Regions from separate parts of the Microbacterium sp. zg.B48 genome, predicted to be linked through region 2. Evidence: predicted binding sites of a transcription regulator. Region 2 holds the regulator's gene; the other holds the start of a gene.
The links. The regulator HspR, encoded in region 2, represses chaperone genes until heat shock. The targets are predictions, from matches to a motif close to AAGTTGAGTCNNNNNGACTCAACTT.
Positions count from the first base shown of each region.

Region 1: NQ152_RS02600 (ATP-dependent Clp protease ATP-binding subunit) is a predicted target of HspR. The motif match lies at 1,983-2,007, and genes of this name have one in related genera.

Region 1 is NZ_JANJFE010000003.1:159,000-163,732, reverse strand. Features, by position in the region: gene NQ152_RS02620 (glucose-6-phosphate dehydrogenase) at 1-261, opposite strand, end outside; gene NQ152_RS02615 (hypothetical protein) at 417-596, shown strand; gene NQ152_RS02610 (hypothetical protein) at 593-1,336, shown strand; gene NQ152_RS02605 (UBP-type zinc finger domain-containing protein) at 1,467-1,835, opposite strand; gene NQ152_RS02600 (ATP-dependent Clp protease ATP-binding subunit) at 2,032-4,605, shown strand; gene NQ152_RS02595 (EI24 domain-containing protein) at 4,695-4,733, opposite strand, start outside.
Region 2 is NZ_JANJFE010000005.1:192,863-197,595, reverse strand. Features, by position in the region: gene NQ152_RS04930 (AI-2E family transporter) at 1-47, opposite strand, end outside; gene NQ152_RS04925 (potassium channel family protein) at 44-772, opposite strand; gene NQ152_RS04920 (MmcQ/YjbR family DNA-binding protein) at 849-1,253, opposite strand; gene NQ152_RS04915 (heat shock protein transcriptional repressor HspR) at 1,311-1,835, opposite strand; gene NQ152_RS04910 (DnaJ C-terminal domain-containing protein) at 1,889-2,878, opposite strand; gene NQ152_RS04905 (nucleotide exchange factor GrpE) at 2,895-3,512, opposite strand; gene dnaK (molecular chaperone DnaK) at 3,515-4,733, opposite strand, start outside.

The sequences.
Region 1 (4,733 bases), on a different contig from region 2:
GACGTCGGCGGTGATGTACCGTGCCGACTCGAGATACCGGTCGGCGTTCTGTGGATCGGTGACCTGTCCGAAGCTGTCTCGGATCAGCTGCCGCCACTGCTCGTCGGTGCGTTCCTCCTGCGCGGCGCCGAGCACCTGCACGTCGTAGTCGTGCGCGGACAGCAGGCTCGCCAGCCCCGGAAGCAGCAGACGCTTGGTCAGGTCGCCGCCGGCTCCCAGGATCAGGATGCTGACGCTCTCCGGCACATTGCGCTTGGTCACAAGCCGAGGGTAGGTCGCGCTCGTCTGACGCAACGCCCCCTGGTGCGCACGCGCCGCCGGTGCTAGTTCCGCGCGCTCTGCTCGTTCTCGCTGGGGGTCATCCACGTCCGGCGCACGGTTGTCCTGCCGCCTGCTCCGGGCGTACCGTGTCGGGCATGCAGCCGAAGGCGCGGGCAGCCGCGGTCGTGATCGCCACCGCCGCGGCGGCCGTAGGGCTCGCCGCCCTGCGGCGGCGGCGACGTGCCGCCGAGTACCAGTACGACTACGGTCTGTCCGCGGCGCACGCCCGCACCGCCGCGGTCTCGGGTCGGTCACCCGGCGGGGAACGGCCGTGAGCGGAGACGAGGAACAGCCGCCCACACCGCCCGTCACGCATCCGCCCGCGAACGAGAAGACGCCACCGATCACGCGCCCGCCCGCTGCGCCCGCCGAGCCGCGGCCGGCCGCGGCGCCGGGCATCACCCGCGCCGCGCTGATCTGGATCGGGGTGGCGGTCATCGCGCTGTCGTTCGTGGCGTCTTTCCTGGGTGCAACGCTCGCACGCTCGGCCGAGTCCGCGCCGACCACGGAGCCCATCACCACGCCCACGGCGACGAGCGAACCCAGCACGGACGAGTATGAGGACGCGCTCGAGGAGATCCTCCCGGCAGGTGCCGCAGTCCGCGCCGGGTCTGGCGTCCCGGCCGCCGGCAAGGGCTACGAGGGCGAGGTCTACATCGACATCTCCACCGCCGATCTCTATCTGTTCCAGGACGGGGAGTGGGTGAAGGTCGGCAACATCCGCGCCGCGGCGGCTGAGCACCTCACCGGCCAGACCGGTCCCGAGGGCGCGGCCGGCGAGACCGGCTCTCCGGGCGAGGCAGGTGCGCCAGGTGCGCCAGGCACCCAGATCTCCCTCGGCGTCGGCACACCGGCGAATGATGCGTGCGAGACCGACGGGGACATCTTCATCGACACCGAAGTCGTCGCGTTCTACCAGTGCACGGCCGGCGCGTGGATACGCTTCGGGCCGTCCGCGGGCGTGGCGCCCGCCCCGCTGCCCACCCCGACCACCGACCCCGGGTCGGACGGCTGATCGATCACGTCTGCGGCGGCATCCGACGGGGAACGCCGCCCCGGGAGTGGGCACTCCTCCTGCGACCAGGACCATGGGGGACGCCCACGATCGCGTGCCGATCCTGGACTCGTTCTCGGATTGAGGCGACTCAGTCCGCCTCGGCCGCGGCCTCGAGGATTGCTCGCCAGTTCGCCGGCACCCGATCGGCGGGACCGGGGACGGTCTGGCTCAGCGGGTGGCTCTCCGGCGGCGCGAGCCGCGGACCGCGCGCGTATTCGTTGGCCACGTAGTCCCAGAACCAGTCCTCACCGGGTTCGAAGCTGCGGATGATGCGGTGCCCCGTGGCGCGGAAATGCTCTGTCGCGTGCTTGTTCAGGGAGTCGTCGCAACAGCCGATGTGCCCGCACAGCGCGCAACGGCGCAGATGCACCCACCACGAGCCGGTCTCGTCGCATTCCAGGCAGCCATCGCCGCTGGGCGGAACGCTCGGATCGATGTAGTCCGACAGTTCGGTCATGATTGCTCCTCGCCGGAGGATGTGGCCTTCCCGCGATGCTACCGAGAGACGGACGACAGCGTGTGCGAAAGCGAACCGCCCCGCGGATGCTGGGAATACCCTCGGCGCTAGATCGTTTAAGTTGATACGAGTTGGCTCAAGTACCTAAACTTGACACAGCAAGACTCAAGTTTCATCAGGAGAGATTCCAGAGACAATGCCCCAAGACTTCACACCCCAGGATGCCGAAAACGGCTCGAGTGCGTTCGACGAGTTCCTTGCGCGCTACCTCGATGGTGAGCGCGCCCGCGCGTCGCGGTCCATCGACCTGACACGCTTCCTGAGCCTGCGCACACAGCAGTTCCTGCAGCAGGCCGGCGCCTTCGCGCTGGAGCGCGGCCAGCGTGAGCTGGACGCCCTGCACGTGCTGCGCATCCTCGTGAGCGAATCGCCCGCCAAGGACGCGGTGCAGCGCATCGGCGCCGACCCGGCCGCGATCGCGCGCGCCGCCGAGCAGCGCCTGCCGCAGTCATCCGACCCGGCCGACGTCGAAGGCGCCGTGATCACCCCGTCCGTGCAGCGCGCGCTCTTCCACGCCTTCCAGGTGGCGCGCTCCTCCGGCTCGACCTACGTCGACCCCGAGCACCTCTTCTTCGCGCTCGTCCTCGGCCAGGACGCCCCGGCGGGGCAGATCCTCGCCCAGGCCGGCGTCACGGCGGACGCGCTGCTTCAGGGCGCGCGCCAGACCGTGTCTCCCACCGGCGAGCCGGTGACCGAGCAGGGTCAGGATGCCGCGGCCTCCCAGACGCCCATGCTCGACAAGTTCGGCACCGACCTGACCGCGCGTGCGCGCGCGGGTTCGCTGGACCCCGTGATCGGCCGCGAGGACGAGATCGAGCAGACCATCGAGATCCTCAGCCGGCGCACGAAGAACAACCCCGTGCTGGTCGGCGAGGCCGGTGTGGGCAAGACCGCGATCGTCGAGGGCCTCGCCCAGGCCATCGTCGCCGAGGCGGTGCCCGAGCAGTTGCGTGACAAGCGCGTGATCTCCCTCGACCTGCCCGCCATGCTGGCCGGTACCCGGTACCGCGGCGACTTCGAAGAGCGCCTGACCGCCACGATGGACGAGGTCTCCAGCCTGGCCGGCGAGCTCATCCTCTTCATCGACGAGGTGCACACCGTCGTCGGTGCCGGCGGCGGCGGCGAGGGTGCGATGGATGCCGGAAACATCCTCAAGCCCCGCCTGGCCCGCGGTGATCTGCACCTGGTCGGTGCGACCACCCTCAAGGAGTACCGGGTCATCGAGAAGGACCCGGCACTGGAGCGCCGGTTCCAGCCGGTCCGCGTCGCGGAACCGAGCCGGGAGGATGCCGTGCTGATCCTGCGCGGACTGCGGCCCGCCTATGAGCAGCACCACGCGGTCACGTACACGGATGACGCTCTGCGCGCGGCCGTCGAGCTGAGCGACCGCTACGTCTCCGACCGCGTCCTGCCGGACAAGGCCATCGACCTGATCGACCAGGCCGGCGCGCGTCTGCGCCTCCGGCTGGGCGTCAAGGTGGATGTCTCGGCACTGATGGCCCGGCTCGCCGAGCTGGAGGCGGACAAGAACGCCGCCGTCGGAGCGGAGAAGTACGAAGAGGCATCCCGCATCCGCGACCAGATCGCGGAGGTCCAGGAGCGTCTGAACCAGGCCACCTCGCAGCCCGCCCCGACCGCGGTCGTGGACGAGCCGGAGATCGCCGCCGTGATCAGCCGCGCCACCGGCATTCCGGTTCAGCGGCTCACCGAGACCGACCGCGAGCGCCTCGCCGCCCTCGAGGACGAGCTGCACGCGCGGGTGATCGGCCAGGATGACGCGGTCACCGCGGTCGCCAAGGCCGTGCGTCGCAACCGCACCGGCATGGGCGACTCGCGCCGGCCGGTCGGATCGTTCCTGTTCCTCGGCCCCACCGGCGTCGGCAAGACCGAGCTGGCCAAGGCCCTGGCCGCGAGCCTGTACGACGACCCCTCCACGGGCACGGGCACAGGTGGCAACGTGATCCGGTTCGACATGAGCGAGTTCGGCGAGCGGCACACCGTATCGCGGCTGGTCGGCGCCCCTCCGGGATACGTCGGCTACGACGAGGCCGGTCAGCTGACCGAACGTGTGCGGCGCAACCCGTATTCGATCGTGCTGTTCGACGAGATCGAGAAGGCGCACCCCGACGTGTTCAACCTGCTGCTGCAGGTGCTCGATGACGGCCGCCTGACCGACGGTCAGGGTCGCACCGTCGACTTCCGCAACACCGTCATCGTGATGACCTCGAACATCGGAAGCGAGTTCCTCGCCTCCCGATCGGGTGCCATCGGGTTCGTCGCAGATGGTGGCGGGGAGACCGGGTTCGGCAGCGAGAAGGATCTGCGCGACCGCGTCATGGGCAAGCTTCGCGAGGCGATGCGCCCTGAGTTCCTCAACCGCATCGACGAGATCGTGCTCTTCCGCAAGCTGGCCCGAGCGCAGCTGCGCGAGATCGTGCGGCTGATGCTCGGGGCGACCGAGCAGCGGCTGGCCGGACGCGAGGTCACACTCCAGGTCACGGACGCCGCGATCGACTGGCTGGTGGACAACGGCTACGAGCCCGAGTACGGCGCTCGCCCGCTCCGCCGCCTCATCCAGCGCGAGGTGGATGACCGGATCGCCGAGCTGTTCGTCAACGGCGAGCTCGTCGACGGCGGGGCCGTCACCGTCGACGCACGGGACGGCGCAGTCATGGTCTCCAGCGCACAGGTGCTCCCGGTCGCTGCCTGATCATCCCTGCATGACAAGAACGTGCGCCGCAATCGCGGCGCACGTTCTTCGTGTCCGAGGCGCCGGTGCCTCCGCGGGCCGGACACGGCTCAGCGCTCCACCGGTTTCTTGGCCAGAAGCGACCGCGC
Region 2 (4,733 bases):
AGGGAGGGCGCCATCGCGGGCGGGGGGACCCGGCCGGAATCGCTCATCGTGCGTCCGCGTTCTCGGCGGGCGGGCGTGGCAGGCGAGCGCTGATGTCGTCGATCTTGTGCGCCACATCGCGCAGCTGTCCACGGGTGGCCGGCTCGTCGGCGTCCCGGCCGATGGCCGCCCGCTCCAGCACCCAGGACGCCAGCGTCGCCGTCACCACACCCACCAGCGCGACGCCTCCGCACATCAGCAGCACCGCGATCGTGCGGCCCCACGGGGTGACCGGATAGAAGTCGCCGTAGCCGACGGTCGTGACGGTGACGAACGCCCACCAGATCGCATCGCCGAAGGTCTCGATGTTGGCGCCGGCCGCTCCGCGCTCCGCTTCGAGCTCGGCCAGGGCCGCGACCCAGATGAGCACGGCAGCCGCACCGGACCCGTAGATCGCGATGCGACTGCGCAGCGCGGTGCCCGCGGTCTGCTGCAGCATGTGGACGAGGGTGAGCGCCTTGAGCAGGCGCAGCGGCTTGAGGACCGGAAGGACGACGACCAGAAGGTCGAAGATGTGCCTGCGGAACCACGGACCGCGCGGGTGAGCCAGCCCCAGCCGCACGGTGTAGTCGACGGCGAAACTCACCCACGTCAGCAGGATGAACACGCGTGCGACCAGATAGGCGGTGCCCTGAAGGTCGGCGATCACCTGCCAGGAGTACACCACGATGAAGATCACCGAGGAGACCAGAAGCGGCCAGTAGGTCAGCTGCCGCCACCGCTCCTCGGTCATGCCCGAACTTTAGAACCGGCACCGGCGGGATGCCGGATCCCGCGCGGCGCGGCGGCGACCGCACTGCGCCCCCGCGTCACTCGTGCTCTGCCAGCCAGCCCCGGGACAGCCGCTTGGGCGCCTTCAGAAGCCACGAGTCGGTGATCACCTCGCGCAGGAAGTCCCGCGTGATGATGTCCAGGCGGACCAGGACGGCCGGGTAGCCGTCGAAATGCGGGATGGTGAAGAAGACATCGGGGTACGCGCCGAGCAGCGCCTCCTTGCCCTCCAGCCCGTCCGTGCGCACCCCCACGACGGCGCCCTCCGGCCAGGACCTGCCCAGCTCCGCCAGCGCGGCGAGGTCGGCTTTGCTGGGACCGCGTTCCCAGACGAACAGGCCGTCCGCGGTGCGCCAGCCCGCGCCGCCGCGATGGCCGTCCACCTTCTCGAACGTCTCCGGAAAGCCCAGCGCGATCGTGCGCACATCGGCCAGAGTGGGCATACCGACAGTGTGCTCGCTCCCGCCTCCGCCGCCAAGCCGCTCCGGAGCGCGCCGGACTCAGCCCTGGGTCTCGGCTGCGCCGACTCCGCCGCGCGCGCCCACCGCCTCTTCCGGCGTCCCGTCCGGCGCGTCCGGCGCGTCCGGCGCGTTCTCCAGTGCCAGGCGCGGTCGCCAGACCACGATGTCGGTCGCACGCCGCACCCGTCGGCCCTGACGCAGCGTGATCACCGACCCTGTGGCCCCGGCGGCGAAGACGCGCGCACCGGGGCGGTTCTCCAGTTCGGCGCGCATGCGAGCCTCGAGATCGTTGACCCGATGGTGCAGTTCGCGGACGCGATCTTCGAGCTCGATGATGCGGGCGATCGCCGGCAGGCTCATGCCGTCGGAGGAGAGACGGGCGACTTCGCGCAGCTGCTCCACATGCCGCGTGGAATAGCGGCGCGATCCGCCCCGCGTGCGGGCCGGAACCACCAGGCCGAGCCGGTCATACTGCCGCAGAGTCTGCGGGTGCATGCCGGCGAGTTCGGCGGCGACGGCGATCGCGAAGATCGGGGCGTCCTCATCGATCTCTCGGTCAGCCATCCCTCTCACCTCATCCCGTCTCTCACTGGATCTCGTTGCTCAGCCCCTGCGGGCTATCCGCGCGCCTTCGACATCAGGTCCGAGCGAGGGTTCTCTTTCGGCTCCAGATCGTGGAACCGCTGAAGCGCCTCGCGGGCCGCCTCGTCCAGATGCGACGGCACCGCGACCTGCACCTCGGCCAGGAGGTCTCCGGTGCCTTTCCCGGTCTGCACGCCGCGGCCTTTCACACGCAGCACCCGGCCCGATGGGGTGCCGGGCGCAACGCGCAGCTTCACGGGATCGCCGCCGAGGGTGGGCACCTCGATCGTCGCGCCGAGCGCAGCCTCGGTGAAGGTCACCGGCACGGTGACCCGGAGGTTGAGCCCCTCCCGGGTGAACACCGGGTGCGGTCGCACCGCCACCTGAACGACGATGTCACCGGACTCGCCGCCGTCCGGGGACGGACGCCCCCGCCCGCGCAGGCGAATCTTCTGGCCGTCCGCGACGCCGGCGGGGATCTTCACCTTGAACGGCTTGCCGTCCTCGCCCTGCAGCGTGATCGTCTCGCCGCGGGTCGCGGTGATGAAATCGATCGTCGTGCGGGCGGTCACGTCGGCGCCCCGGCGCGGGCCGCCGTACCCGCGGAATCCGCCCGAGGGCTGGCCGAACCGACCGGAGCCGAAACCGCCGCCCTGCTGCTGGTTGAACATGCTGAAGATGTCGTCGAAGTCCTCCGGCGCCGCCTGGCGGGCGCCACGGCCCTGCCCGAACATGCTGAAGACGTCCTCGAACCCGCCGGGCTGATCGCCCGCCGTGAAACGAGCCCCCGAGCCCATCGCCCGGATCTGGTCGTACTCCTTGCGCTGTTCCGGGTCGGAGAGCACCGAGTACGCCTCGCTGACCTCTTTGAACTTGGCCTCCGCCTTCGCGTCACCCTGATTGGAGTCGGGGTGGTACGTGCGCGCGAGCTTGCGGTAGGTCTTCTTCAGGTCGGCCTCGCTGACGCTCTTATCGACACCCAGGACCTTGTAGAAGTCCTTGTCGAACCAGTCTTGACTGGCCATCCAGTGATCCTCCTGCTTACTCGGCCGGCACCGCGACGACCACCTTCGCGGGCCGCAGTTCGACCGAACCCAGGCGGTAGCCGACTTCGACGACCTCGAGGATCGTCGGCTCGGTGGTCCCCGGTGTCGGCGCCTGGAAGATCGCCTCGTGCTGCTGCGGGTCGAAGGGTTCTCCGACGACGCCGTACGCGACGGCACCCAGCTTCTCGGCCAGCGCGCGCACCTTGTCGCCGATCGCCGCGAGGGGGCTGCCCTCGACCAGATCGCCGTGCTTGTCGGCGCGGTCGAAATCATCGAGCACCGGCAGGAGACCCTTCACGGCCTCGCCCCTGGCTCGTTCGATCTCGCGCTCGCGCTGGTCCTCGGTGCGCCGACGATAGTTGGCGTACTCGGCCTGCAGCCGCTTGAGGTCGACCATCAGGGGCGCATCCGGGTCGGCGGCACCGGCGTCCTCGGACGCGGCATCGACGGTCTGCGCGGCGTTCAGGATGTCCTCGACCGTCCAGCCCTCGTCGGATCCGCCCGGCTGCGAATCGGGGCCGGAGACCTGCGCCTCCGACCCCTCCTCGTCCGGTCGAACCTCGTCGGCAGGCTCGCGATCAGCGCTGTGCTCTTCGAAGTTCTTGTCCGTCATGGCTACTTCTTCTCTTCGTCCTCGTCGTCGACGACCTCGGCGTCGATCACATCCTCATCGGATGAGGCGGCCCCGTCCGCGGAGCCGGCGCCGGCCGAAGCATCGGCCCCGGCATCCGGAGCGGACTGCGAAGCCTGACCGGACGCGTAGATGGCCTCGCCCAGCTTGCCCTGGCTCTGGTTCAGCTTGTCGAACGCGGTCTTGACCGCGTCGTCGTCCTCGCCGGCCAGCGCGGCCTTGAGCGCGTCCACGTCGGCCTGCACCTCGGTCTTGACGTCGGTGGGCAGCTTGTCGTCGTTGTCCTTGATCAGCTTGTCGATCGAATACGACAGCGTCTCGGCCTGGTTGCGGACCTCGGCCGACTCACGGCGCTTCTTGTCCTCGGCCGCGTGCTCCTCGGCCTCGCGCACCATACGCTCGATGTCCTCCTTCGGCAGCGACGAGCCGCCGGTGATCGTCATCGACTGCTCCTTGCCGGTGCCCTTGTCCTTGGCGGACACGTGCACGATGCCGTTCGCGTCGATGTCGAACGTGACCTCGACCTGCGGGATGCCGCGCGGCGCGGGGGCGATTCCGGTGAGCTCGAACGTGCCCAGCGGCTTGTTGTCGCGGGTGAAGTCGCGCTCGCCCTGGAACACCTGGATCGCCACCGACGGCTGGTTGTCATCGGCCGTGGTGAAGGTCTCGCTGCGCTTGGTCGGAATCGCGGTGTTGCGCTCGATCAGCTTCGTCATGATGCCACCCTTGGTCTCGATGCCGAGGCTCAGCGGGGTGACGTCGATCAGCAGCACGTCCTTGCGCTCACCGCGCAGGACACCGGCCTGCAGTGCGGCGCCCACGGCGACGACCTCGTCCGGGTTGACGCCCTTGTTGGGCTCCTTGCCGGCCTCCTGCTTGACCAGTTCGGCGACGGCGGGCATGCGGGTGGATCCACCCACGAGCACGACGTGGTCGATGTCGGAAACCTTGATGCCGGCCTCGCGGATGACATCCTCGAACGGCTTCTTCGTGCGGTCCAGCAGGTCCTTGGTGAGGTCCTCGAACTTCGCGCGCGTGATCGTCTCGGACAGCGAGACCGGTCCGCTGTCGGTCAGGGACAGGTAGGGCAGGTTCACGGAGGTGGACATGGAGCTGGAGAGCTCCTTCTTGGCCTGCTCCGCGGCCTCCTTCAGACGCTGCAGCGCGATCTTGTCGTGGGAGACGTCCACACCGGTGGTGTCC